DNA from 3 places in the Mesorhizobium sp. B2-1-3 genome. Region 2 is predicted to be linked to each of the others. Evidence: riboswitches for the same ligand, from Rfam matches in the RefSeq annotation. Region 2 holds a riboswitch; each other region holds the start of a gene.
The links. A riboswitch is a leader RNA that binds a small molecule or an ion and turns the genes downstream of it on or off. The one in region 2 is predicted to bind cobalamin.
Positions count from the first base shown of each region.

Region 1: another riboswitch for cobalamin. It lies ahead of FJ973_RS04950 (CbtB domain-containing protein); the one in region 2 lies ahead of bluB (5,6-dimethylbenzimidazole synthase).
Region 3: another riboswitch for cobalamin. It lies ahead of FJ973_RS18605 (ABC transporter ATP-binding protein); the one in region 2 lies ahead of bluB (5,6-dimethylbenzimidazole synthase).

Region 1 covers NZ_VFWL01000002.1:78,693-88,249, forward strand. The annotation lists gene mgtE (magnesium transporter) at 1-1,143, shown strand, start outside; gene FJ973_RS04920 (MerR family DNA-binding transcriptional regulator) at 1,269-1,655, shown strand; gene FJ973_RS04930 (isoprenylcysteine carboxylmethyltransferase family protein) at 1,955-2,431, opposite strand; gene FJ973_RS04935 (DUF1624 domain-containing protein) at 2,428-3,432, opposite strand; gene FJ973_RS04940 (MFS transporter) at 3,664-4,863, shown strand; gene FJ973_RS04945 (aromatic ring-hydroxylating dioxygenase subunit alpha) at 4,867-6,036, opposite strand; cobalamin riboswitch at 6,172-6,368, shown strand; gene FJ973_RS04950 (CbtB domain-containing protein) at 6,404-6,583, shown strand; gene FJ973_RS04955 (CbtA family protein) at 6,599-7,396, shown strand; gene cobU (bifunctional adenosylcobinamide kinase/adenosylcobinamide-phosphate guanylyltransferase) at 7,389-7,904, shown strand; gene cobO (cob(I)yrinic acid a,c-diamide adenosyltransferase) at 7,906-8,520, shown strand; gene cbiB (adenosylcobinamide-phosphate synthase CbiB) at 8,853-9,557, opposite strand, start outside.
Region 2 covers NZ_VFWL01000019.1:31,383-40,939, reverse strand. The annotation lists gene fabI (enoyl-ACP reductase FabI) at 1-703, shown strand, start outside; gene FJ973_RS25270 (histidine phosphatase family protein) at 756-1,343, shown strand; gene FJ973_RS25265 (DUF1344 domain-containing protein) at 1,448-1,708, opposite strand; gene aroC (chorismate synthase) at 1,890-2,990, shown strand; gene ribB (3,4-dihydroxy-2-butanone-4-phosphate synthase) at 3,079-4,179, shown strand; gene FJ973_RS25250 (MFS transporter) at 4,230-5,453, opposite strand; gene FJ973_RS25245 (TetR/AcrR family transcriptional regulator) at 5,574-6,179, shown strand; gene bluB (5,6-dimethylbenzimidazole synthase) at 6,225-6,977, opposite strand; cobalamin riboswitch at 7,026-7,206, opposite strand; gene FJ973_RS25235 (histone deacetylase family protein) at 7,328-8,254, shown strand; gene FJ973_RS25230 (exodeoxyribonuclease VII small subunit) at 8,258-8,509, shown strand; gene FJ973_RS25225 (DUF2277 domain-containing protein) at 8,608-8,874, shown strand; gene FJ973_RS25220 (pirin family protein) at 8,915-9,557, shown strand, end outside.
Region 3 covers NZ_VFWL01000010.1:233,808-243,364, reverse strand. The annotation lists gene FJ973_RS18610 (LacI family DNA-binding transcriptional regulator) at 1-648, shown strand, start outside; cobalamin riboswitch at 711-920, shown strand; gene FJ973_RS18605 (ABC transporter ATP-binding protein) at 1,177-1,965, shown strand; gene FJ973_RS18600 (ABC transporter substrate-binding protein) at 2,005-2,952, shown strand; gene FJ973_RS18595 (iron ABC transporter permease) at 2,961-3,980, shown strand; gene FJ973_RS18590 (MarR family winged helix-turn-helix transcriptional regulator) at 4,109-4,588, shown strand; gene FJ973_RS18585 (HlyD family secretion protein) at 4,585-5,763, shown strand; gene FJ973_RS18580 (DHA2 family efflux MFS transporter permease subunit) at 6,074-7,606, shown strand; gene FJ973_RS18575 (CAP domain-containing protein) at 7,660-8,166, opposite strand; gene FJ973_RS18570 (DUF2189 domain-containing protein) at 8,496-9,320, shown strand; gene FJ973_RS18565 (LysE family translocator) at 9,343-9,557, opposite strand, start outside.

The DNA of each region.
Region 1 (9,557 bases), on a different contig from region 2:
GAGGCGATCCGCATGGACATCGTCGACAATCTGCCCAACGCGCAGATTGCCCAGGCGGTGCAGGAACTCGATTCCGACGACGCGGTCTACATCCTCGAGGATCTCGAACCGGAGGACCAGGACGAGATCCTGTCGCAGCTGCCGTTTACCGAGCGCATCAGGCTACGTCGCTCGCTCGACTACCCCGAGGAGACCGCCGGGCGGCGCATGCAGACGGAGTTCGTCGCGGTGCCGCCGTTCTGGACGGTCGGCCAGACCATCGACTACATGCGCGAGGACAAGAACCTTCCCGACCGCTTCAGCCAGATCTTCGTCATCGACCCGAGCTTCAAGCTGCTTGGCGCCATAGACCTCGACCAGATCCTGCGCACCAAGCGCTCGGTCAAGGTCGAGGAGGTCATGCATGAGACGCGGCACGCCATTCCGGCCACGATGGACCAGGAAGAGGCCGCGCGGGAGTTCGAGCAATATGACCTTCTGTCCGCCGCCGTCGTCGACGAGAACGAGCGGCTGGTCGGCGTGCTGACCATCGACGACGTCGTCGACGTCATCCAGCAGGAAGCCGAGGAAGATCTCCTGCGCATGGGCGGCGTCGGCGACGAAGAGCTTTCCGACAGCATCTTTTCGACCTCGCGTTCGCGTGTGCCATGGCTGCTTGTCAATCTCCTGACCGCCTTCCTTGCGGCATCGGTGATCGGCCTGTTCGACCACACGATCGAGCGCATCGTGGCGCTCGCCGTGCTGATGCCGATCGTGGCCGGGATGGGCGGCAATGCCGGTTCGCAGACCATGACCGTCACCGTGCGGGCGCTGGCGACAAGGGATCTCGACATCTACAATGCCGGCCGCATCATTCGCCGCGAGATAGGCGTGGGCTTCATCAACGGCATCGTTTTCGCCATATTGATCGGCATCGTAGCCGCCGTCTGGTTCCGCGATGCCAATCTGGGCGGCATCATCGCCGCGGCCATGATCATCAACATGTTCGTTGCGGCCCTTGCCGGCATCCTGATCCCGCTGCTGCTCGACCGCTTCAAGGTCGATCCCGCGGTCGCTTCGGCAGTCTTTGTCACCACGGTCACCGACGTCGTTGGTTTCTTCGCTTTTCTGGGCCTTGCCACGTGGTGGTTCGGCGTCCATTGATCCGGCTCAATTGACTTTTACGTAAATGCCGTGCGAGGCTCGGCGACAGGCAGACTGCGGCCGATTCCGGCAGGTCTGCCGCGGACGGAGAGCAGCAGTCGCCAATCTCCGGCTATGGGGCGAGAATGCGGGAATATTATTCGATCACCGAGCTGACGCGCGAATTCGACGTGTCGACGCGGACGCTGCGGTTCTACGAGGACGAGGGACTGGTGCAGCCGGTGCGGCGGGGCCGCACGCGGCTGTTTCGTCCATCCGACCGACACTTGATCCGGCAGATCATGCGCGGAAAACGGCTCGGCTTCTCGATCAACGAGATCCGCGAAATCATCCAGATGTACAAGGAACCGCCCGGCGAGGTCGGCCAGCTCAAGCTGATGATCAAGCGCATCGAGGAAAAGCGCGAGGATCTGAGGCAAAAGCGCCGCGACCTCGAGGAGACATTGGCCGAACTCGACCAGGCCGAGGAATCCTGCGTTGAGCGGCTGGTGGAGCTCGGGGTTAATACGTAGCGGCCTTCCAGGCAGGACAATCGCTTTAGAGTCGGCGCCGCCCCTCATCGCCCTGCCGGGCACTTCTCCCCGTATAGTCACGGGGAGAAGGGGGCTGACCGTGATCTCGGTCTCTTTCCTGCAACGCTGGTGGCTGGCGAAACCGCTGATGACAGCGCCCCTCTCCCCGTCACTATACGGGGAGAGGATGCCGGCAGGCAGGTGAGGGGCGGCGCCGACATCGACAAATTGTTGGTCTCCGCCACAAATCGGAAACCGTTATCTTCCCGATATGGCTCTGGCAGCCGGCGTTCAGATGCTCAAATCCAGCGCCGCACTCTTTTGGCATAGTCGCGGTATTTTTTGCCGAACTTTGCCGACAGCATCTTTTCTTCCTTTTCCACCGCGACCTTCTGCGTGACGAAGGCGGCGACGAAGGCGAGCGGCAGGAACCAGACCATCCCGGAGATGAAGGCAACGCCGATCAACAGCAGCGTGTTGGCGAGGTACATCGGATTGCGGGTGATGCCGAAAGGACCCGTGGTGACCAAATGGTCCGGCACGGCGTTGGGGTTGAGCGTGGTCTTGGCCCGCGTCATGGTGCGGATGGCGGTGAACCAGAGTGCGGCGACGCCGAACAGCGCCACCCAGCCGGCCGCGTAGAGGAGGTCGCCCAGGAGGTCGCCGATCCAGGGCAGGGGAAAGAGCAGGCCGAGCGCGATACTGATGGCGATGGCGGCGATGTAGATCAGCGGCGGCCACGGTATCAGCCCAGGTTTGGGCGGGGTCTCGGTCATTCGACACCTTCCTCCGTCATCTTGCTGTCGGTCTGGGCCGTGCAGGTGCCGGCGAGATCCGCCAGATGCGCTCTCCATTCGGCGGTCTGGTCGTTCTTATAGAGCCGATCAAGCGTTGCCTCGCCCTCCAGCGTGTCCAGCATGCACCCACAATAGCTCGAACAGAACTTGCTGTCGCGCTGCTGCTCGCACGAGATCTGGCAGGTCTTGAGAAAGTTCACCTGCGGGGTTTCGACCTTGGCCGGCATTACTTGCGAGAACAACCAGACACTGCCGATCAGCAGCGGCTGATGGATCAGGTAGAAGGCCAGGCTGTGCCGACCGATGAAGACCAGCGGGTTGGACCAGCGCCCGGGCGCCACATCCGCCAGGCGCGCCAAGACGCCGAAGCGGGAGGCAAGCTTGGTCGCTCCGAGGCCCACAAGCACCGCACCGAACCACGGGAACAGCGGGACATAGTCGTTGGAGTGTGGGTTGACCGCGGAAAGACCGACCCACCACAGCCAGGGGTGATCGAATGATTCCAGCCGAAAATAGAAGGGAATGGCGATGACCGCCGCGGCGATCGGCAGTGTAAGCAGCGCCGGCAGGCGCAGGAATGCCAGCCCGAGCAGGCTCGCCAGCGCGATCTGGTGCAGGATGCCGAAGAAGATCCACCCGTCCGGCGTGGCGATACGGGTGGCGACCGAAATGGCGATCGCCGCTCCGGCGACCATGGCGAAGCGTCTCCAGAAGCCGTTCCAGCGGATCTCTTTGCCATGGGCGAGATACAGGCTGACGCCGACCAGGAACAGGAAGGTCGAGGCGATGCAGCGAGCATAGAACTTCCACCAGCCGAAGGCGGTCAGGCCGGGATCGGTGTAGCCGAAGAATTCCAGGTCCCAGGTGAAATGGTAGCTCGCCATGGCGATCAGCGCGATGCCGCGCAGCATGTCGACGGCGACGATGCGCTTGGTCTTCGGCAACTCCGCGGCGGGCATGGTCGGCGTCTGGATGCTCATGGTCTCGCGATCTGATTCAGCCCCGCACGAGGACTATCACGGTTACGCCGGACAAAAGAAGGCCGTGAGCTTCGATACGGACGATCAGCCGGCGCTGCATCAGGCACCCCTTTAGGCCAGCACCGGAAAGCCTTTGACCGGCTTCGTTTTAACCGGGGCACGTCGGTTTCCTGTTACCGGTCGCGAAATGATGGCCGCAGATTTGGCTGATGATTCTGCTTTGGGGAAGCAATGTCCACGCATGTGCGCCATCCGATCTGGCTACCGGCCCTCAAGGCCGCGGATGCCCGCACCTTCGCCTCGCTCTACGCGGTCGAATCCTTCGCTCGCGCCACGGTGTCGAGCGTCATCCCGATCCAGGCCTACGAGATCCTCCACAACGAGCAGATCGTCTCGATCCTCTACACCATCGTGGCGATGCTCGGCCTGTCCGTGACCTTGTTCATGCCGATGCTGATCCAGCGCTTCGCGCGGCGCTGGGTCTACACGGCGGGCGCCTGCCTGCTGGCGATCGGCTCGTTGTTCTTCGTCACGCATACGCTCGCCGGGCAATTGGCCGGCATGCTGTGCCGTGTCATGGGCGCCAGCGCGCTGTCGATCACGCTCAACCTCTACATCATGGACCACATCCGCAAGACCGATTTCATGCAGGCCGAATCGCTGCGCATGGCGTGGTCGATGTTTGCCTGGACGGGTGGGCCGACGCTCGGCATCTTTCTCTACACACGCTTCGGCATCTATGCCGCGCATGGCGCGGTCGCCGTATTCGCCTTGGCCCTGCTGGCGTTGTTCTGGACCTACCGGCTCGGCGACAATCCCTCGATCCGGCCGGGCAAGACGCGCCCGGTCAACCCGCTGGCCAATATCGGCCGCTTCGTCGCGCAGCCGAGGCTGAGGCTGGCCTGGCTGATCGCCTTCGGCCGCTCCTGCTTCTGGACGACATTTTTCGTCTATGGCCCGCTGTTCATGGTCATCACCGGTGAGGGCGAACTTGCCGGCGGCATTCTGGTTTCGGCAGGCAACGCGCTTTTGTTCATGGCGATTTTCTGGGGCAAGGCCGGCAAGCGCTTCGGCGGCCGCAGGACCATGACTTTTGCCTATTTCGCCATGTCGGTGGTGCTGCTGGCGGCGGGTGCCGTCGGCGAAAGCGCGCCGCTCGTCACCGGCGCCTTGCTGCTGTGCGGCGCCTTCTTCACCATCGCGCTCGACGCGCTGGGCTCGACCGCCTTCATGCGCTCGGTCCGCTCTTATGAGCGGGCGCAGATGGCTGCGGTCTACCGCACTTATCTCGACTTTTCCGAACTGACGCCGCCGCTGGTCTACTCGGTGGTGCTGGCCTTTTTCGGACTGGGCTCGGTTTTCGTCACGCTCGGCCTGCTTGCGGCGGTCTGCGGTTATGTCACCTGGCGGTATCTGCCGAAGTCGCTGTGAAGCTTACGGCACAAGCGCAGCATGTCGTTCGCGTACCCAATCGTGGAAGCGGTGGAGGTCGTACTCCTCCGGCATCAGCACGCCGGCCTTATGGCGCATGGAGCGCAGCCCTTTCTGGTTGACCTCGCAGATCGCGGCATCCTCCTCCAGCACCTGGGTGCCGAATCCGACGATGTTGTCGATGTCGGTGGCGGCGAGCGCGTCGGGCGCGAACAGCCATTCGGCGGTCAATTCGGTCTGCTCGGGGCCAAGCGGCACCAGCCGTACGGACCTGACATAGTCGACGTGGCCGACGATGAACATCGAGGGCAGGCTGGTGGCGTAGGTCTGGCCGGCGGCGTGCTCGGCCGGCGTCAGGCCCGAAAAGACCGGCCCATGCGCCTGGCCGTCACGTGACCATGTTTCGGCACCCGCCCGCAGCCCGCCGGAAAATTCCGGCGCGTCATTGTCGGCATGGCGGGTCCATTCGGGGTCGTCATGCCGGCCCATCAGGCCGCGGCCGTAGATCGGCACCAGCCGCGACAGGTCCTTGTGGACGCCGGGGCAATGCAGGCATTCGTTGAAGTTTTCCCAGAAGATCTTCCAGTTGCAGTTCATCACCTTGCGCAGCACATGGCCCGATACCAGCGATTCCAGCGGCCAGTTGCCGAGATCGCCGGAGGCCGGGTCGAAGGATGAGTGCGCCGAGCCGGCGGCATCTTCCGCGAGATTGACGAAGACGAAGCCGCGCCAGACCGACAGCGCGACGCGATAGAGCGGATGGTCCGCCTTGTCGAAACCTTCGGGCAGCGTTTTCGATGGCACGCGCACGAGCTCGCCGCGCAGCGAATAGGACCATGCGTGGTAGGGGCAGGTGATCAGCCGCGCCTTCAGCCGCCCCTCGCGTTCCTGGCAAAGCTGCGAGCCGCGATGCCGGCAGGTGTTGTGGAAGGCGCGCAGTTCGCCGGTATCGTCACGCAGCACGACGATCTCCTGGCTGCCGACACGGAAGGTGCGGAAAGCCAGCGGTTGGGCGAGATCAGCTTCACGGCAGACGAGCAGCCAGTTCCTGTACCAGATGGCGTCGAGGTCGCGCTGGTAGGCCGCCGCATCCCAATAGGCCGAGGACGGCAATGTCGGCTCGGCCCGGGTGAGGCCGTTATAGGGGGCGTGCTGGCTCTGGACGGGCTGCATGGCTGGCCTCCTGTGAGGATGGCAGCCGACACCCGGCCACGGAAATTGTCAATTGCAGCGGAGCAAGCGGCCGGACGGCGCTAAAGCGCTTGTCGCCGTCGGAATTTTGGTTTGCCGGATGCGGCGATTTTCCCTATAGTCACCTTCGTCGTCGGTTCCGATTGGAGCCAAGAGGGAATGCGGTGCGGGCAGATTTGTTGCCCAATGCCGTGGCTGCCCCCGCAACTGTGTGCGGTAGTCCTCTCCATATGCCACTGAAGATTTTCTTCGGGAAGGTGGGGAAGGGCGCTGATCCGCGAGCCAGGAGACCTGCCGGCGACAGGAAACTGACTTCGATGCCCTCGGGTGGAGGGTGAAAGGACAAGACATGAATACCGCTTCCGTCTCCCTCGGCGCCTCCATCTCCTCGCAGTCGCGCCTCCTGCAGCTCGCGCTCGCGGCGCTGCTCGGCGTTTTCGTCGTAGGCTTTGTCGGTTTCTCGCATATCGACGCGGTCCACAATGCCGCGCACGACTATCGCCACTCGATGGCGTTTCCCTGCCACTGATAGGGATTTGACATCATGAACCTGTTTCGCAACGTCGTGTTCATCGCGGCGATCGCAGGGCTCGTGGCCGGTGTCGTTCTCGCCTGCATGCAGGCCTATGCCACCGTGCCGTTGATCCTGAAGGCGGAAGTCTACGAACAGGCCGGCGGCGGCCACCACCACGACCATACCGCACCGGCCCCGACCGACAACAACGCCATGAACTCTGCCGCCCCGGCGGGCAATGCCATGAGCTCCGCCGCGCCGGCAGCCGCTGAAGCTGTTCCGGCTGAAGAGGAAGGCTGGGCGCCGGCCGACGGCTTCGAGCGTTTCGCTTTCAGCGTGCTTGCCAACATCGTCACCGGCATCGGCTTCGCGCTGGTCCTGGTCGCGGTTTCGGAATTCGCCGGCGGCATCGGCAACTGGCGCCAGGGCGTGTTCTGGGGACTGGCCGGCTTTGCCGTGTTCACGCTGGCGCCGGGCCTCGGCCTGCCGCCGGAACTGCCGGCCATGCCTGCCGCCGAGCTTCTGCCACGCCAGATCTGGTGGACGGCGACGGTGGCGGCGACGGCGATCGGCCTTGCCCTGATCGCCTTCCGCAAATCACTGCCGCTGGCGATTCTGGGTGTGGTGTTGATCGTCGCGCCGCATATCGTCGGCGCGCCGCAGCCCGACAGTTTCGAGACGCCGATCCCGGAAGGCCTGCACCATCAGTTCGTGGTGGCGGTGACAGTGACGAACCTGGTGTTCTGGCTCGTGCTGGGCGCTGTCGTCGGCGTGGTGCGTGGACGCTTCACCGGCAGCGCGACGAGCCTGCGCGACAGCTTTGCCTGATCGCGGAAGACTGACCTTCATCATCGGCGGTGCGCGCTCCGGCAAGAGCGCGCACGCCGAAACGCTGATGACCGCCTTGCCTTCGCCATGGGCCTACATCGCCACGGCGCAACCTTATGACGACGAGATGCGGCAGCGCATCGCGTTGCACCGGTCGCGGCGCGGCGAGGGCTGGACGACCATCGATGCACCGCTAGACCTTGTCGGTGCACTCGAGGCCCTACCGGAGGACCAGCCGGTGCTTGTCGACTGCCTGACGCTCTGGCTGACCAATCACATGCTGGCCGATCATGATGTAGAGGCCGAATGTCGGCGGCTGGCTGACATGCTGTCGCGGCCGCGCGGACCCTGGTTCGTGGTATCCAACGAGGTCGGGCAAGGCATCGTGCCCGACAATGCGCTGGGGCGCCGGTTCCGCGACGCCGCCGGCCGGCTCAACCAGCAGGTCGCGGCGATTGCCGAGACCGTGCTTTTGATGGTGGCGGGGCTGCCGCTCAAGGTGAAGTGACATGACCGACATCGACGAAAAGGACGAAGAGCGCCACCGCGCCAAGATGGCCAAGCGCAAGGCGGTCCAAGACGCCGAGGTGGCGAGCAAGACGGTCGAAAAGGGGCTGCTGATCGTCAACACCGGCCCGGGCAAAGGCAAGACCACGGCTGCCTTTGGCCTGGCGCTGCGGATGCTCGGCTACGGCAAGCGCGTCGGCGTCGTCCAGTTCATCAAGGGCAAATGGCATACGGGTGAGAAGGAGGCCTTCGCCGCCTTCGGCGACCGCGTCGTCTGGCACGCGATGGGCGAGGGGTTCACCTGGGAGACACAGGATCTGAAGCGCGACATCGCGGCGGCCGAGGCCGCCTGGGCCAAGGCGCTGGAGCTGATGGCCGATCCGTCGATCAGTCTCGTCGTGCTCGACGAACTCAACATCGCGCTGCGCTACGAGTATCTCGATCTGGACAAGGTGGTTGTCGCGCTGAAAGCGCGCCGCGAGGGCCTGCATGTCGTCGTCACCGGTCGCAACGCCAAGCCGGCGCTGGTCGAGGCGGCCGACCTGGTGACCGAGATGGGGCTGACCAAGCACCATTTCGCGGCGGGCGTGAAGGCGCAGCAGGGGGTGGAGTTTTGAGAGCTGTTGTCCCCTTTTGTGGATGAGCATTCAAGTCTGGTCGCCAAACGCTTCCAGCAGGGCTCACTTCCTTTCCCTCCGGAGGGGGGAAAGGTGGCGCTGCGAAGCAGCGACGGATTGGGGGAAGGCGGTTATCGAACGCGCGGTCCGCAGACAGGCAGGCGCAACCCGGCGGGTGCGAGAAACGCGACTGCCGAGCTCGTCGACCCCCACTCCGTCTCGGCTCGCCGAGCCACCTCTCCCCCGATCGACGGGGGAGAGGAAAGGCGCGAACCTGTTGCAGCCCGGCTCCCTTCCTCCCCTTCGGGAGAGAACTCACGGGGGGGGTGAGATCATGCCAGAATGACGATCGCCGAAACCACGCCGAACAGCGCGATCAACAGGCAGTCGGCGACGCGGTAGAGTTTCAGCGCCCGCCTTATGTCGATGCTGTCGGCTTCGCGCCGGCCGCCTTCGCCCATGAACGCGTCGTCGACCGTTACGCCGCCATAGCTGCGCGGCCCGGCGAGCGCCAGGCCAAGTGCGCCGGCCATCGCCGCCTCCGGCCAGCCGGCATTGGGCGAGCGGTGCTTTTTCGCGTCGCGCCGCACCGCCTGCCATGCGGCTTTCGCGTCGGCGCCTTTCACCAGGAAAGCCGCCAAGGTGATGAGCAACGCCGTCAGCCGCGACGCCGGCAGGTTGATCCAATCGTCGAAGCGTGCGGCTGCCCTGCCGAATGCTTCGTGGCGCGGCGTGCGATGGCCGATCATCGAATCGGCGGTGTTGGCGGCCTTGTAGGCGGCGCCGCCGGCGAGGCCGCCGACGCCCGTCCAGAAGGCGGGGGCAACGATGCCGTCGGAAAAATTCTCGGCCAGGCTCTCGATCGCCGCGCGGCAGACGCCGGCCCTGTCGAGGGTTTCGGGATCGCGGCCGACGATGCGCGAGACGGCGGCGCGGCCCATGTCGAGGCCGCCCGAGTCGAGCGCATCGGCGACGGCCTCGACATGCTCATAAAGGCTCCGCTGCGACAGGAACGATGTTGCCAGAAGGGCGGTGAT
Region 2 (9,557 bases):
CGCGCTGACCTATCAGGGTGAAGCGTTCAAGAAGCGGGTCCAGCCACTGGCTGCGGAACTCGGCGCCTTTGTCGCCGGCCATTGCGATGTAACTGATCCGGCGAGCCTCGACGAGGTTTTCGCCAATGTCGCCAATCATTGGGGCAAGCTCGACTTCCTCGTCCATGCCATCGCTTTTTCCGACAAGGACGAACTGACCGGCCGCTATGTCGAGACGACGCGCGATAATTTCCTGCGCACGATGGACATTTCGGTCTATTCCTTCACCACCATCGCCAAGCGCGCCGAGGTGCTGATGACCGATGGCGGTTCGCTTTTGACGCTGACCTATTACGGCGCCGAAAAGGTGATGCCGCATTACAACGTCATGGGCGTCGCCAAGGCCGCACTCGAGGCCAGCGTGCGCTACCTCGCCGTCGATCTCGGGGCCAAGAAGATCCGCGTCAACGCGATCTCGGCAGGCCCGATCAAGACGCTGGCCGCTTCCGGCATCGGTGACTTCCGCTACATCCTGAAGTGGAACGAATACAATTCGCCGCTGAAGCAGACGGTCACCCAGGAAGAGGTCGGCGATTCCGGCGTCTATTTCCTGTCCGACCTGTCGCGCGGCGTCACCGGCGAAGTGCATCATGTCGATTCCGGCTATCACGTCGTCGGCATGAAGGCGGTTGACGCACCCGATATTTCGACGGTCAAGGATTAACTCCCTCCGCCTATCCTCCGCCCAGGCCCTGGCCCGACCTCCGGAAGACCTGATGTACCCGCTGGTTTATATCGTGCGCCACGGCCAGACCGCGTGGAATGCCGAATTCCGGCTTCAGGGGCAGGCCGATACCGACATCAACGCGCTCGGCCGCGAGCAGGCGAGCGCAAACGGGCATCGGCTGGCTGACCTGATCTCCAATCCAGCAGAGTTCGATTTCGTCGCCAGCCCGATGCGGCGCACGCGCGAGACCATGGAGCGCATTCGCGCCGCCATGAAGCTCGACCCGGCTGCCTACGGGACCGATCCCCGCCTTGTTGAAGTGAATTTCGGCGACTGGCAGGGTTTCACCTTTGCCGAGCTGGAGACGCAATTTCCGGGTGCGAGCAGGACGCGTGCGCTGGACAAATGGAACTTTCAGCCGCCGGGCAAAGATGCCGAGAGCTACCAGATGCTGCTCGAACGGGTAAAGCCGTGGTTCGACGCGCTCGAGCGCCAGACAGTCTGCGTGACGCATGGCGGCGTCATGCGCACCTTGTTTCGCTTCGTGCTTGACATGGCCGAGGACGATGCGGCGAAGCTGGCGATACCGCAGGACCGCGTGCTCAAGCTGGAAGGCGACACCTTGGGATGGCTTTAGGCACCCGGCACGATCCAGGAAGGCTCATGCAGGCCGCCGGCGCAGGTGCATAAAACGGCTGTAACGGCTCAACAAACGCCGAACAGCCGATTTGCATTGGAAGCCTAGTCGGAGTCGCTGTCAGGCAACTGCATATCGGTGACCACGTTTTCGCCATTGGTCACGTCATAGGCAATGACGATGTCCATGCCGGGCTTCAGCGCGTCGAGATCGGTTTCCGCGTTCAGCTTGTAGGATTTGCCGTCGTCCAGCGTCAGGGTCAGCGCGTCCTTGTCGATCTTCTTGATCAGGCCTTCGGTCTGCCCGGCGAAAGCGGCGGTGCAAAGCAGGAATGTGGCGGCAACAGCGCCAATCAGGGTACGCATCATCGTCCTCTTTGGTATTGCGCCGGCATGGGTAGCGGCGGATCCTCAACGGCGAATGGAGCAGAGCAGAAACCAATCGAATGTGTCAAAACTAAATCCGAAGATCACGGTTTGACCCCTGTGGAAAACGCCAATAGAAGGCAGCTTCAGTCGGCTCCGATGCCGGGCAAGGCACTTTGCGATGTCTCACAACACGTTCGGCCATCTTTTCCGCGTCACCACCTGGGGCGAAAGCCATGGGGCCGCATTGGGCTGCGTGGTCGACGGCTGCCCACCCGGCATCCGCTTCACGCGTGACGAAATCCAGGCCGAACTCGACAAGCGCCGGCCCGGCCAGTCGCGCTTCGTCACGCAGCGCCGTGAGCCTGACGAAGTGAAGGTGCTGTCGGGCTTCATCCTTGACGATGACGGCGAGACGATGATCACGACAGGTACGCCGATCTCCATGCTGATCGAGAATGTCGACCAGCGCTCGAAGGACTATGGAGAGATCGCCCGCCAGTACAGGCCGGGCCATGCGGACTACACCTATGACGTCAAATACGGCGTGCGCGACTATCGCGGCGGCGGCCGATCCTCGGCGCGCGAGACCGCGGCTCGGGTCGCCGCCGGAGCCCTCGCCCGCAAGGTCGTGCCGGGCATGGTGGTGCGCGGTGCACTGGTATCGATGGGCGAGAAGTCGATCGACCGCGCCAACTGGAACTGGAATTTCATTGGCGACGCGGACAATCCGTTCTTCACGCCGGATCCGGCGTCCGTTCCCGTTTTCACGAGCTATCTCGACGGCATCCGCAAGGCGGGTTCCTCCGTCGGCGCCGTGATCGAGATCGTCGCCGACGGCGTTCCGGCCGGCCTCGGCGCGCCGATCTACGCAAAGCTCGACCAGGATATCGCATCAGGCCTGATGTCGATCAACGCCGTCAAGGGCGTCGAGATCGGCAACGGCTTCGAGGCCGCCCGCATCACCGGCGAACAGAATGCCGACGAGATGCGCATCGGCAATGACGGCCAGCCGGTGTTCCTGTCCAACAATGCCGGCGGCATCCTTGGCGGCATCTCGACCGGCCAGGCGATCATCGCCCGCTTCGCCGTCAAGCCGACGTCTTCAATCCTGACGCCCCGGAAGTCGATCGACAAGGACGGCAACGACGTCGAAGTGATGACCAAGGGTCGCCATGATCCGTGTGTGGGCATTCGCGCCGTACCGATCGGCGAGGCGATGGTTGCCTGCGCAATCGCCGACCATTATCTGCGGCACCGAGGACAGACCGGAAGGGAGTAGGCAATAGGGAATAGGCAGTAGGCTTTTTTCCTTTCCCCTACTGCCTTATTGCCTACTCCCTATTCCCTGCGAGCGAAGCGAGCATTCCATGTCTTACGACCAGAAGAAGATCGTCGAAGCAATCCGGGCCTTCGAGCGCGGCGAGATCGTCGTCGTCATGGATGATGACGGGCGCGAGAACGAGGGCGACCTGATCGTCGCCGCCGTCCATTGCACGCCGGAAAAGATGGCCTTCATTGTGCGCAACACTTCGGGCATCGTCTGCACGCCGATGCCGCGCGAGGAGGCCAAGCGCCTCAACCTTGCGCCGATGGTCGCCGACAATGATTCGGCGCACACCACCGCCTTCACCGTCAGCGTCGATTTCAAGCATGGTACCACGACAGGCATTTCGGCCGACGACCGCACGCTGACCGTGCGCAATCTCGCCAACGGCAATGTCGGCGCCTCCGATTTCGTCCGCCCCGGCCACATCTTCCCGCTCATCGCGCGCGAAGGCGGCGTGCTGATGCGTTCGGGCCATACCGAGGCGGCCGTCGATCTGTGCAAGCTCGCCGGCCTGCCGCCGATCGGCGTGATCTCGGAACTGGTCAATGATGACGGCACCGTCAAGCGCGGCCCGCAGGTCGCGGCTTTTGCCGAGGAGCACGGCCTCAAGCAGGTTTCTGTCGCCGACCTCATTGCTTACCGGCAACGCAAGGAAACGCTGGTCGAACGCGTGGCGTGCTCCGAGATCGACACGCTCGGCGGCAAGGCGCAGGTCTTCACCTACACGCTGCCGTGGGATTCCATGCACCATGTCGCCGTCGTCTTCGGCGACATCCGCGACGGAGAAGAGGTGCCTGTGCGTCTGCACTCCGAGGACGTGGTGACCGACGTCTTCGGCACCAGCCACCGGCTGGACGCCATCATGAAGGCGATGGGCGAGCGCAAGCGCGGCGTCATCGTCTATCTGCGCGAGGGCTCGGTCGGTGTCGCCCACCAGGAGCGCAACCGGCCGGCGAGCGGCGACCGGGAGGACCACGAAGAGGCGCGCCGCCGCGAGAATGAATGGCGCGAGATCGGGCTCGGTGCTCAGATCCTGAAGGATCTCGGCATTTCCTCGATCAATTTGATCGCCTCGCGCGAGCGCCACTATGTCGGCCTCGAAGGTTTTGGCATCCACATCGCCAAGACCGAGATTCTCTAGGTTCGACGGCGGCAATAGCGTCCGATCCGCTGAACCGGACGCGTCATGGTTCATTCCGCGGCAGCGACGGCCGCTTCACACCCATCCAACTCGCATTTGTGAGTGGCAAGACTGCGCTGGCCGAGCAGCACCGTGACCAGCGCGATGCCGCCCGCGACCACCGAGACCCAGAACCCGTTCTGGGCGCCGAACGCATCCACCACCGCGCCGGCGGCGAAAGAGCCCAGCGCCATGCCGATGCCGATTCCCGTTGTCACCCAGGTAATGCCCTCGGTCAGCATCGCTTCCGGCACATGCCGTTCGATCAGGCCGAATGCCGTGATGAAAGTCGGCGAGATCGCCACGCCGCTGATGAAGACGGTCAGCGCCAAAATCGGCACGCTGTCGGCGGTGAGCGGCAAAATCGTGCTGACTGCGATGATGGCGACCGCGACGGTCAGCTGGCGCTGTAGCGGCGTCTTGAGGTTGAGCGCGCCGACCACGATGCCCAACACGAACGATCCCAGCGCATAGACGCCGATCACCAGGCTTGCGGCACCGGCTTGGCCGAACTCCTTGGTGATCGCCACGGTGCTCACTTCCGTCGTCGCGAAGGTCGCGCCGATGAAGATCAGGGTGAAGGTGATGATCTGTACCGGCCGCAGGCGGATTGCCGAGCCAGTCGAACCATGGTCCACCGGCCGCACTTTCGGCTCGGTCGATCGCTGCAGGATGAATGCTATCGAGCCCAAAGCGAGAAACAACGTGCTCGCCAGCATGCCTGCTTCCGGAAACAGCGCCGCACTGAGGCCCACCGACAGCGCCGCGCCGGCGATATAGACCAGTTCGTCGGCCGCCGATTCGAAGGCGAAGGCGGTGTTCATCTCCGGCCGGCCGCGAAAAAGCTCGGTCCAGCGCGCGCGCACCATTGCCGGCATGCTGGGCATGGCCGCTGCCAGCAGCGCCGACACGAACATTGTCCATACCGGCCAATCCTGGTTGGCCGACGCAATCAGCAGCAGGAATGCCAGCACGGAGATGATGGTGGTGGGCACGACGATCCATGTCTGGCCGAGGCGGTCGACCAGCCTGGAGATCTGCGGCGCCAGGAAAGCGTTGGCCAGCGCGAATGTCGCCGAGACGGCACCCGCCAGCCAGTATTCGCCACGCGTCTGCGACAGCATCGCCACGATGCCGATCGGCGCCATGGCGATCGGCAGGCGCGCCATGAAGCCTGCAGCGGCAAAGCCCTTGGCGCCAGGGGCTCGAAAGATCTCGGAATAGGGGTTCTGCATGGTCCGTTCCTCGACAAAAGGCGATTCGGAAATTACATACGATGCGTATGAACACTAAATAGATCATACGTCGCGTATGTCAATTGGCATACGTGACGTATGTGGATAAGGCCAGAAGAGATGCACAAGCCCCGCAGGGAAATGATCGCCGAAACGCGCGCCAAATTGATTGCCGCGGCCCGGCATGCGTTCGGAACGATCGGTTATGCCGAGGCATCGATGGATGATTTCACCGCATCGGCAGGGCTGACGCGCGGTGCGCTCTATCATCATTTCGGGGACAAGAAGGGGCTTTTGCAGGCGGTTATCGCCGAGATAGACGCCGAGATGGCGGCACGGGTGAATGAGGTTGCAGCGAAAGCACCGACCCGCTGGCAAAGCTTCGTCGACGAATGCACGAGCTACATCGAAATGGCGCTGGAGCCGGAAATCCAGCGCATCATGTTTCGGGACGGTCCGGCCGTGCTGGGGGATCCCGCGCAATGGCCGAACGCCAATGCCTGCGTCGCGTCGATGACCGATCACCTGACGACGCTGCAGGGCGACGGGGTGGTTGTCCCGGGCGTAGACCCCGAGACCGCGGCACGGCTGATCAACGGGGCGAGCAGCCAGGCGGCGCAGCGGATCGCCAATTCGAACGACCCGGAAGCGACGTCGAAGACCGTGGTGGCGGCATTCAAGCAACTGCTCGAAGGATTGTTGAGGAAGGATGCCGGAGCCGCCTGACGACGGCAGGCCGCCGGCAGCGCGCTGCGCATGCCGTATCCGAAATCAAATCAAGGGTTTGTCAGACTTTTCGCATGTTGCCGCCTTGAGGCGTGCGATCGTTGATTTGAGCGGAACTTCGCCCTGTCCGCAAAACGTCTCGCTCATGATCAGCTCGGGCAGCGGCAGCCGCCGCCCCCAGCCATGTGTTTCGAGGTCCGGTTTCGGCGCGAACTCCGAGACACGGCCGACACAGAGATAGGCCACCGGCGTCACATGCTCGGGAATCGACAGAAGGCCTTTCAACGCCTGCGCCTCGATAATGCTGACCCAGCCAACGCCGACGCCTTCGGCGCGCGCCGCCAGCCAGAAATTCTGCACCGCGCAGACCGTGCTGTAGAGATCCATCTCGGGATTGTGCCAGCGTCCCAGCGGCGAACCCTGTGAGCGTCGGCGGTCGCAGGTGATACAGATATTGAGCGCGCTTTCGCAGATGCCTTCCAGCTTGAGCTTGCGGTAGAGCGCCCGCCGCTCTTCCTCGATCGCCGGCAATTCCTGCTCGCGCGCCGCGAGGAACAGGTCGCGCACCTGTTCCCGTCGTTCGGTGCCACGAATGACGATGAAATTCCATGGCTGCATGAAGCCGACCGATGGCGCGTGATGGGCGGCAAGCAGCAGCCGCGCCAAGACCTCGTCGTCGACGGCCTCTGATGTAAAATGGCTGCGGACATCGCGCCGCGTGAACATGGCGCGGTAGACCGCATCGCGCGCCATCTGGTCGAATCCGTCACCCACGGGGATGGTCATATTGTCCGGCATCGCTTGTCCCCTTGCGATTGCAATCAACTGCCGTCCGCCTGACCATGCGGATGACGATGCCTGCCAGGCCGGTCTTCTGGCTCGGGATCAACCCGCATCCGGCGCCTTCCCGTCATCGACAGTGGCATTTACCGGCGCGGTCCCCCTTACAGCGTTGGGCACGCCACGGTATCAAACCGTGTTCCCGATTCTCCCGCTCGCGGCGGGCACCAGGCAGTGGCCGGGACTTTACGACGAAGCCCCTGCGCCGCCAATCCCCGCGGCGACGCGAACGGACGCAAGCGCGATTTTCCCCAACCATCAGGCCGCAACGCATGGCCATCGCCGCGCCAGGGCACTAGATAGGGAGCATGGCCACTCGTCTCTACACCCATCCGATCTTCCTCGAGCACATCACGCCACCCGGCCATCCGGAGCGGCCGGACCGCTTGCGCGCAATCGAGCGCGTGCTCGACGACGAGGCTTTTGCCGCGCTCGATCGCCTCGAGGCGCCACAAGGCGACGAGGCCACCATTCTCTACGCGCATCCCGAGGATTTCGTCGAGCGGGTACGCGCCGCCATTCCCGATACGGGCATCGCCCGCATAGATGCCGACACAACGGCCAGCCCGAAGAGCTGGCAAGCGGCGATCACCGCGATCGGCGCCGCCAACGCCGCCGTCGACGACGTCTTTGCCGGCAGGGCAGACAACGTTTTCGTCGCCGCCCGGCCGCCCGGCCATCATGCGGAGAAAGCGACGGCGATGGGCTTCTGCCTGTTCAACACGGCGGCCATCGCCGCACGTTATGCACAGCGCAAACACGATATCGAACGCGTCGCCATCGTCGACTGGGACGTGCATCACGGCAACGGCACGCAGGATGTTTTCTGGGACGATCCGTCCGTGCTTTATTGCTCGACGCACCAGATGCCGCTCTACCCCGGCACCGGAGCAAAGAACGAAACCGGCGCCGGCAACATCGTCAACGCGCCGCTTGCGCCGCAGACCGGCAGCGAGGCGTTCCGCGATGCCTTCCTGTCGCGCGTGCTGCCCTCGCTCGACAATTTTGCACCCGACCTGATCATCATTTCGGCCGGCTTCGACGCGCATCATCGCGATCCGCTGGCCGAGATCAACCTGACCGAGGATGATTTCGACTGGGCGACCGGCCAACTCATGCAGCGCGCGGCGCGCCACAGCGCCAACCGGCTCGTCAGCCTGCTCGAGGGCGGCTACGATCTGCAAGGATTGGCATTTTCGGTCGCCGCCCATGTCGGGCGACTGATGAAAGGATGAATGATGGCTGGTGAAATCAACGAAGACGTCAAGGCGATGAGCTTCGAACAGGCTCTCGACGCGCTGGAGAAGATCGTCGATGATCTGGAGCGTGGCGATGTGCCGCTCGACCAGTCGATCAAGATCTACGAGCGCGGCGAGGCGCTGAAGGTGCATTGCGACCGGCTGCTCAAGGCGGCCGAGGACAAGGTGGAGAAGATCAGGCTGTCCCGCGACGGCAAGCCGGTCGGGACGGAGCCGCTGGACGCGGATTGAGGCACGCAGCCGTCTCTCTGGTTTTTGACACGATCATGATTGAGGATAGAACGCGTCCCGATTGAAACGGCTCCAGGACAAGAGGAGATACGGAAGCGATGTGCAGAAACATCAAGACCCTGTTCAATTTTGATCCGCCGGCGACCAACGACGAGGTGCGCGATGCAGCCCTTCAATTCGTTCGCAAGCTGAGCGGAACGACGCGGCCTTCGAAGCAGAACCAGCACGCATTCGACCATGCCGTCGAGGCCATCGCGGCGTCGGCGCGCGAGCTTCTCGATTCGCTTGAAACCAACCAGCATCCGCGCAATCGCGAGGAGGTTGCGGCCAAGCTGCGGGCGAAGGCGGCGATCCGCTTTGCCTGATCTGGCCAAAGCAGCCATCGGCCGCTGACAAGGAGAGTTCATGAGCTTCTTTCCCGGGAAGGATCCTGAAGCCGGCGATGCCTTTGCCGGCGACCAGATCGAATTGATGGTCATTCCGAACGCCAAGGACATTGGCGGTTTTCAGGTTCGCCGCGCCTTGCCGACCGCCAAAAGGCGGCTGGTCGGTCCCTTCATCTTCTTCGACCGCATGGGCCCGGCCATCCTGCGTGCCGGTCAGGCGCTCGACGTCCGGCCGCATCCTCATATCGGCCTGTCGACGGTCACCTACCTGTTCGACGGCAGGATCAGGCATCGCGATTCGCTCGGCACCGAGATGGTGATCGAGCCGGGTGACGTGAACCTGATGACCGCCGGCCGCGGCATCGTCCATTCGGAGCGCACGCCGGAAGAACTGCGCGGCGCGCCGATGTCGATCTCGGGGCTGCAGACATGGTTGGCGCTGCCGGACGGCAAGGAGGACGTGGCGCCGGTTTTCGAAAACACCGCTGTCGCGCGGCTTCCCGACATCGACGCGGAAGGCGTCAGCGGCCGCATCGTTATAGGCGATTTCCAGGGGCTGCGTTCCCCGGTGCGAGCCGATTCCGAGACGCTCTACGCCGACCTCAGGCTGGCGCCCGGCGCCAGCGTGAAAATCCCTGCCGACGCGGAAGAACGCGCCATCT
Region 3 (9,557 bases), on a different contig from region 2:
GTACTGGCCTGGACGCGGCGCGAGGACGATCGCATCGACTATCTGAGCAAGGCCGGCTTTCCCTTCGCGACGCTCGGCCGAAGCCGGTCCGGCGACGACAGCTATCCCTCTCTGGATCTGGATTTCGAGAAGGCGGGCGCCGATGCGGTCGACCGGCTGGTTGCGCGTGGCCACCGCCGCATCGCCGCCATCCGGCCGTCGCTTGACCTGAATTTCGGTTATCTGTTTCTGGAGGGTTATTGCAAGGCGCTGCGGCGGCACGGCATCGAAGTCGATCCCGGCCTGATTGTGGACGGTTTTATCAACGAAGCCGGTGGCTACGCGGTGACACCGCAAGTCATGCGGTCGAAGGATCCGCCGACCGCGATTATCTTCAACAACGACTCGATGGCGCTCGGCGGCTGCAAAGCGCTCGCCGAAATGGGGATCAAGCCCGGGCAGGATGTCGCGGTGATCGTCATCGTCGACACGCCGCTCTGCCGTTATTTCTCGCCGGCGCTGACCGGCTTTCGTCCGAGCCTTGACCCGATGGGGCGGCGGCTCGGCGAAATCCTGCTCGCCTCGCTCCCGGCTTTCGCCGGCGCGAAAGGGCCAGAGATCATTCGCGAGGTCTGGCCGCTGGAACTGGTGGCGCGCGATAGTGATTGACCACACGTTTGTATCGTTATAACAGAACATGCATCGACCTTGCCTCGACGCTGCCTGCATCCTAGGCTGCGACTCGTGATGGTCCCCGCGCCGCAAGGCGAGGGGTGAAAAGGGAACATGGTGAGGCCCGATTTTCGGGTCGAAGCCATGGCTGCCCCCGCAACTGTAAGCGGCGAGCAAAATCCGAGAAGCCACTGGCCGGCAAGGCTGGGAAGGCAGGATGGCGCAACGACCCGCGAGCCAGGAGACCTGCCATCTGCATGGGTTGACCGGACGGGGTGTGCCGGGAGGAGACGCGGGGTTCGGTCTTGTCGACCGGTTCAAGCCAGCTTCCTTCCGTCGCCATTTTTGAAAGTGACGGAAGTTGGACGGCTCCATCGATCGCATTCACTGCATTCCCATGCATCGCATCATCGTGTGCACGCTTTGCCGCGATATCGCCACCGAGGTGAATTCAGGCCAGCGTCCGGCAGGATTGGCAAGCAAGACGCTGGCCCGTATTCCGGCAGGCCCTGCAAGGAATTGCCCATGACCGCGCCGCTTCTCGAGGCCCGCGACCTGGCCGCGGCGGCGGATGGCCTGCATCTGGTGCATCCGGTCAGCCTTTCGGTGGCGGCGGGCGACCGTCTCGCCATCATCGGTCCCAACGGCGCCGGCAAGACGACATTGCTGCGCATGCTGTCGGGCATGCTGCGGCCGAGTTCGGGCGAAGTGAAGCTCACCGGCCGCCTGCTGGACAGGATTTCGACCGCCGAGCGGGCGCTGCACATCGCCGTCGTCGGCCAGACCGATCAACCGGATCCACGGCTGGCGGTGATCGATTATGTCGAGCTCGGCCGGGTTCCGCATACCGGCCGCAGGCACAGGAGCGAGGAACGCGACATTGTCGTCGAGGCGCTGCGCCGGACCGGGCTGTTGCCGCTGCTTGGCCGCACCATCGGCTCGCTGTCGGGCGGCGAGCGCCAGCGCGCCCAGCTTGCCCGCGCCATCGCACAGGAGCCGAAGATCCTGTTCCTCGACGAGCCGACCAACCATCTCGACCCGCGGGCGCGCAGCGAGTTGCTCGAACTGGTTGCAGGCCTCGGCATGACCGTGATCGCGGTGCTGCACGATCTGGCGCTGGTGACGCCTTTCGCCACCAGGGTCGCGGTGATGAGCCATGGCCGGTTGCATGTGCTGGCGCCGCCACGCGAAGCACTCACTCAGCAGCTGATCCGCGAGATCTTCGGTGTCGACGTCTTTAGGTTGCGCCACCCGACGGAGGACCGCGAGCTGACGGTGTTCGAGGTTCCGAACCGTGCCGCGCCATCTTCGTGAGCGCAGATCCAATTCCCGTGCAACGAAGGAGCAACATCCGTGAAACGCCTTGCCGTATCTCTTGCCTTCTCCCTGCTGGCCTCTACGGCCTTCGCCTTTCCGGTGACGGTCGACAGCTGCGGCAAGTCGCTGACCTTCGACGCGCCTCCAAAGCGCGCTGTCATTCACGATCTCAACATGGCCGAGATGGCCTTCGCCCTGAAGCTGCAGCCGTCGATCGTCGGCCTGACCGGCATCACCGGATGGTACAAGGTCGGCCCCGAATTTAAGGCCGAGCAAGGCTCGATCCCGGAACTGGCGCCCAAATATCCGACGCTGGAAAACCTGGTCGCTGTCGAGCCCGACTTCTTCTTCGCCGGTTGGTACTACGGCATGAAGCCGGGCGGCGAGGTGACGCCCGATACGCTGGCGCAACACGGCATCAAGACCCTGGTGCTGACGGAAAGCTGCGTCCATCTCGACAAGAACCGCCCCGCCGCTTCGATGGACCTGCTCTATGGCGATGTCGAGAAGCTGGGCAAGATCTTCGGCAAGGAGGCCGAAGCGGATAAGCTCGTCTCCGGCTGGAAGGCGCAGCTCGCCGAAATCACGGCCAAGGTCGGCGCCCGCAGGGGAACGCGCGTGTTCCTCTATGATTCCGGCGAGGACAAGCCGTTCACATCAGGCAAGTTCGCCATTCCCAACGCCATGATTTCCGCGGCCGGCGGCGACAACATCATGGCCGACATGGACACCAGCTGGGGCAACACGGATTGGGAGACGGTGGCCTCGCGCAATCCGCAATTCCTCATCCTGCTCGACTATCAGGATGGCGGCGGCTACCGGAAGCTGCTCGATTTCCTGAAAGCGCATCCGGCAATGAAGGAGACGGACGCGGTCAGGAACGAACGCTTCGTGGCGCTTCGCTATGCCGAACTGACACCCGGGCCGGCCAATATCGACGCGATCGGCAAGATTGCCAGGGCGATGCATCCGGAAGCGTTTTAACCGGGAACATGACTTTGCGGCACAAGGCATTCGTATTGGCCATGACGGCGGCCGCGTTGGCTATGGCCGCGCTCGCGCTGCTATCGATCGCCTATGGTTCGACGATGATCCCGCTGGGCGACGTCGTTGCAGCACTTGGCCATGCGATCGGATTGAAGGGGCATGACGTGTCCGGCCCGGTCGGCAGGATCGTCGTCGACCTCAGATTGCCGCGCACCATCCTGGCCATCTGTCTCGGCGGCGGCCTGGGCGTGGTCGGCGCGCTGTTGCAGACGGTGACGCGCAACGATCTTGCCGATCCGTTCCTGTTCGGCCTCTCGTCGGGAGCCGCCGCCGGCGCTGTCTCCGTCATCACCGTCTTCGGCGACAGTTTCGGGATCTGGACGCTACCGATCGCCGCGTTCACCGGCGGTATTCTGGCGGCTTGCGTTGTGCTTTTGCTGGTTGCGCGGGTGAGGGGACAAGGCCCCGAACGGCTGATCCTCGCCGGACTTGCGGTCTCCTTCATGTTCACCGCATTGACCAATTACCTGGTCTTTGCCGGTGACCAGCGCGCCGCCCATTCGGTGCTGTTCTGGACGATGGGCGGGCTCGGCCTGGCGCGGTGGGACAATATCTGGCTGGGTGCGCTTGGGGCCGGCACGATTGCGGCGTACGGGCTGTGGAATCATCGCCGGCTGGACGCTTTCCTGGCCGGCGAAAATGCCGCCGAAAGTCTTGGCGTGCCGGTGGCGCGAATGCGACGGACGACGTTTCTGGTCGCCGCGTTTTCGACCGCGATCCTGGTTTCGGTCGCCGGCGTCATCGGCTTCGTCGGCCTCATGATCCCGCATCTGTCGCGGCCGCTGGCTGGTACGCTGCATCTGCGCCTGATCGTAAGTTGCGCGCTGTTCGGGGCGGTGCTGTTGCTGGCAAGCGACCTTCTGGCGCGCACATTGCTGCCGCCGCAGGAACTGCCGATCGGCATCATCACCAGCTCGCTCGGCGCCTTCTTCGTTGTCACCATGCTGATCCGCAACCGCTTGTAATGGGTGTCGCGGCGGCCGAAATCATCGGACGCAGCCATGATTGTGCTGCACGGCTGCCATGCACGTTTGCCGGCTTCTGGAACAATGCCGGACTTGAATGATAAGCACGCTTATTATATATGCCACTCATGGTTTCCGAAGGCGTAGACAGATTGGGATTTTTGATCCACGACGTGCAGCGGCTGATGCGAAAGCGCTTCGAAGCGCGCGCCAGCGGCCTTGGCCTGTCCTCGGCGCAATGGCGCCTGATGGTTCGCGTCGCCAAGGAAGCGGGCGTTTCGCAGGCGCGGCTTGCCGAACTGCTTGAAATCGAGCCGATCAGCGTCTCGCGGCTGGTTGACCGGATGGAGGAGGGCGGCTGGATCGAGCGCCGCTCCGACGCCGCCGACCGCCGCGTGCGCATGATCTTCCCAACTCCCAAGGCAAGTGCCGCGTATGCGGAGGTCAAGAGCCTCGCCGGCGAAGTCTATGAGGAGTCGCTGACCGGCGTTTCGCCGGACGATCGCCGCGTCCTGATCAGGGCATTGGATGCGATGGCACAGAATCTCGCGGATGGCGATTCACCGTCCTGCGACAAGGTCAAGAATACGGAAGGCGCAGCAGCATGAACGCGGTAGCCAAGGTCGACGAAAACGCCGCCAAAGTGGAAATGGAAGCGCCGCAGCAGCCGGCCGCGGCCCCTGTTACAATGACACCTCCGGCAGAGCCGGCGCCGGCGCCAAAGAAGAAGCGCCGTCTCGGCCGCTTCTTGTTGATGTTCGCCCTGCCGGCGGCGTTGGTCATTGGTGGCGGCTATGTCTGGGTCACTGGGGGGCGCTACCAGGAGACGGAGAACGCCAACCTGCAGCAGGCCAAGGTATCGATCGCCTCGGATACGGCGGGCCGCATCGTTCAGGTCGCCATCTCGGACAATCAGAGGGTGAAGCAAGGCGATCTTCTCTTCGCCATTGACCCCGAGCCTTACCGGATCGCACTTGCGCAGGCCGACGCGGCGGTGGCAGCGGCGCGGCTCAACGTCGAGCAGCTGCGTGCCGCCTACAGCCAGGCCATGGCGCAGGAGAAATCCGCCAGCAGCGAAGTTGCCTATGCCCAGTCGCAATACGACCGTGCCGCCGATCTCGCCCAGAAAGGCATCAATGCCAAGTCTTCGCTCGATGAGGCCAGGAACGATCTCGATAAGGCAAAGCAGCAGCTTGCCGTCGCCGAACAGGGTATCGTCAGCGCCAAGGCGGCGCTTGGCGGCAATCCCGATATCGAGACCGACAAACATCCGACCGTGATGTCGGCGCTCGCCGCGCGCGACAAGGCTGCCTACGACCTAGCGCAGACCACCGTGAAGGCGCCCGCCGATGGCGTCGTCTACCAGGCTGCTTCCTTCAAGGTCGGCCAGTATGTCGGCTCCGGCACGCCGCTGTTTTCGCTGGTCGAGACCGGCGATACCTGGATCGACGCCAATTTCAAGGAAACGCAGCTGACCAATATGAAGCCGGGCCAGAAGGCCGAAATCGTGGTCGACACCTATCCGGGCAGGACCTTCGAAGCGACCGTCAAGGCCATCGGCGCCGGCACCGGCGCGGACTTCTCGCTGCTGCCCGCCCAGAACGCTACCGGCAACTGGGTCAAGGTCACCCAGCGTATTCCGGTCCGTCTGGAGCTGAGCGATCCCGACGCCAAGATGATGCTGCGCACAGGCATGAGCGCGGCCGTTACCGTCGACACGGGCGTGGCGCGCGGCCTGCCTGGCATTTTCGGCCACGCCACGGCTGGCGAGGTCGCGAAGTAAATCAGCGGAAGCCCGCGGGGATCATGCGGGTGGACGCACTGAGCAGGGGGATTGGTCTGATGGGAGGAGTTAAAGGGTCAGCCTTCGGGGCAAACCGCATCGCGGCTTGATCGAAAGCTGAAATCTTCGACACGGACCCGTCGGTCCTCATGTTTCCGGGCGGCAGGCATCCGCTCAATCGAGACTTTCGGTCGATGTAACCCCCACATCGATAATCGCGTCCCACCGCGATGAGGGTCTCTCAACGGAAGGCTTTGCCGCCCGGAAACCCTGTGTACACGTTTTTGTTACCGGCTGGAAGTTCCGCATCATGAGCACGCCAGAACCTTTCAAAGAAGTGCCGCATCGTGGCCTGATCACGGTTGCGCTCATGCTGGCGACGATCATGCAGGCGCTCGACACCACGATCGCCAACGTCGCGCTGCCGACCATGACCGGCGATCTCGGCGCCTCGCCCGACAACATCAACTGGGTGCTGACCTCCTACATCGTGGCGGCGGCGATCATGACGCCGGTCACCGGCTGGCTTGCGGACCGTTTCGGCCGCAAGGAACTGTTCCTGACGGCGGTGGTCGGCTTCACCATCTTCTCGATGCTGTGCGGTCTGGCCTGGAGCCTTGAAACCATCGTGTTGTTCCGGCTCATGCAAGGCGTGTTCGGCGCCGCGATCGTGCCTCTGTCGCAGACCTTCCTGCTCGACATCAACCCGAAGGAACGCCACGGCCAGGCAATGGCCATCTGGGGCGCCGGCATCATGCTGGGGCCGATTCTGGGTCCGACGCTTGGTGGCTGGCTGACCGAGAATTTCAGCTGGCGCTGGGTGTTCTTCATCAACCTGCCGGTCGGCATCGTCGCCTTCCTTGGCATGGCCGCTTATCTGCCGGCCATTGCGCGGCGGGTGCGAAGCTTCGACTTCTTCGGCTTCGCCATGATATCGCTCGGCGTCGGCGCGCTGCAGCTGCTGCTCGATCGTGGTGGCGAGGTCGACTGGTTCTCGTCGGTCGAGATCTGGATCGAGCTTGGCCTTTCGATAACCGGCTTCTGGGTGTTCATCATCCACACGATGACGGCAGAGCATCCCTTCATCGACCCCAAGATCTTCCTCGACCGCAATTTCGTGACCGGGCTGGCGTTCATCTTCGTCATGGGCGTGCTCATCCTGGCGAGCATGTCGCTGCTGCCGCCGATGCTGTCGACCATCTTCGGCTATCCGACCATCACCATCGGCATCGTGATCGGGCCGCGCGGCGTGGGGACGATGATCTCGATGCTCGTCGTCGGCCGGCTCATGAGCAAGGTCGACGCCAGAATCCTCGTCGTCATCGGCTTCCTCCTGACCGCGCAGTCGCTCTACACGATGGCCGGCTTCTCGCCCCAGATGGACAACTGGCTGATCATCACTTCCGGCATCATCCAGGGCCTGGGAATGGGAATGGTATTCGTGCCGCTGTCGACGGTGGCCTTCGCCACGCTTGACGTGCGCTTCCGCACCGATGCCACGGCTTTGTTCAGCCTTGTGCGCAACCTCGGCTCGTCCATCGGCGTATCGGTCGTGACGGTGCTCATGGTGCGCAACACACAGATAAATCACGCCGAGCTTTCCACCTTTATCAATCCGTTCAACCCCAATCTGTGGGCGGTTTCGCCGGCGGCGGCCGGCGGCGACCAGATGGCATTGTCCCAGGTCGACAGGATGGTGAACATCCAGGCGATGATGATCTCTTACGTCAACGACTTCAAAATCCTGATGATAATGACGCTGGCCGCCATTCCGTTCGTGATCCTGCTGCGCAAGCCGAAGACGGCGCCGGCTGGCGGCGCGCCGGCGGCACATATGGATTGATATTCGCCGACGGCTGTCCGCTGCCGGCGATGCCGCTGCCGGCGATGGCTTTGCTACCTTCCGAGCACCAGGGCCCAGTAGCGGAGGCCGGGGTCGCGGCCGTCGCGGACATAGGCAAGCCCGAAACGACTGAAGTCCGGGTCGAGTATGTTGCGCCGGTGGCCGGTCGAATGCATCCAGATATCGAACAGTTTCTGCTGGTCGAAGCGGCCTTCGGCGATGTTCTCGGCCGCAGCGCCGTGCACACCATTGTCCTTCATGCGCGAGGCGAAATCCTTGCCCCAGCCGGTGGTGTGGCTCATGCGCGTCCGCGACGCCATGTAGCCGGCCTGCTGCAACGCCGCCTGTTCGAGCTGGGTGTCCGCGGTCAGCGGACTCCGCCCGGCCGCGGCGCGCAAGTTGGCCAGGGTGGCCGTGGCGGAGGAAGAGACACCTGCGCCCTCACCGGTGGGCACGGAAACGGTGCTGCAGGCGGCAAGCCCGGCTATGGCCGCAAGACCGATCAGCAAGGAGCGCCTTGTCCGGCGCGGTTCTGGAGGGAGGTCGATGACAATGCTCATTCCTACCTGCATAGTCGCGATCATGGCTTTTGACGGGCAAGCCGAAAAAACTGTCGAGGAAATTGATGCCTTGGCCTTCGCTGATCGCACCGCGCAGTCTTGAAGCGTTGCGTTCGGCCATCCAGCTCCGAATGGCCCATCATCCGAGAAATCCGATGCCGAAGATCGCGCGGCTTCTGCCGGGCAGCGATGACAATCCCGTGATGGCCTGTCCGGAACCATCGATTTGGCGACAGCCCCTGGCAAATCGGGTATGCTGTTACATCTACTAGTGGCAGCTACGGGCGGCCATCACGGTGGTGACCGCCCCCGACAACGGGAGGAAGCTTATGGCCAGCTTTCATGTCATGGCGGACGCGCGCGGAATGCATGTGCAGCCCACGGTGCGCCACATCACCACATCGGACCTCTGGGATGCGCTGCGGCTCGGCGCTGAGGATTTCTGGGCAAAACCGTCTCACTACGTTTTCCTGTGCCTGATCTATCCCATCGTCGGCCTGATCCTGACGCAGTGGACGTCTGGCTCCAACGCCATTCAGCTCGTCTATCCCTTGATGTCGGGTTTCGCCCTTGTCGGCCCTTTCGCCGCGCTCGGCCTCTACGAGATCAGCCGCCGGCGCGAGCTCGGCATGAACACCAACTGGCGACATGCCCTCGATGTCCGCCACTCGCCGGCGGTGCCTTCGATCGCGGTCATCGGCATCATGCTGTTCGTGCTGTTCCTGTTGTGGCTGTTCACCGCGCAGTCGATCTACACCAGCCTGTTCGGCGACCAGCCGCCGGCTTCGATCGGCGCCTTTGTCCGCGACGTGCTGACGACCAGCAAGGGCTGGACGTTGATCCTTCTCGGCAACGCCGCCGGCTTCGTTTTCGCCGTGATCGTGTTGGCCACCACTGTCGTCGCCTTCCCGCTGCTGCTCGACCGTGACGTCGGCGCCGTTTCGGCCATAGAAACCTCGGCGCGGGCGGTGATGGCAAATCCGCTGCAGATGGCTCTTTGGGGCCTGACGGTCGCGGTGCTGCTGGTGATCGGTTCGATCCCGCTGTTTGCCGGGCTCGCGGTCGTTATGCCTATCCTTGGCCATGCCACCTGGCACCTCTACCGCAAGGTGGTGGAACCGGAGCGGACCCAGCAGACAAGGCGGCCGATGTAGACCAACGCCGGGACCGCCGCCCTCAGCGCTGTGCGTCGGTCGCCATCTTCAGCGCCAGCGCCGTCAGCACCCCTCCCATCATCCAGCGCTGGATGACCAGCCACAAAGGCCGCCCGGCGAGAAACGCGGCGATCGAGCCGGCCGTCACCGCGATGATGGCATTCACGGTCAGGCTGATCGAAATCTGCGTCGCGCCGAGCACAAGAAGCTGAGACAGGACATGGCCTTTGCCAATGC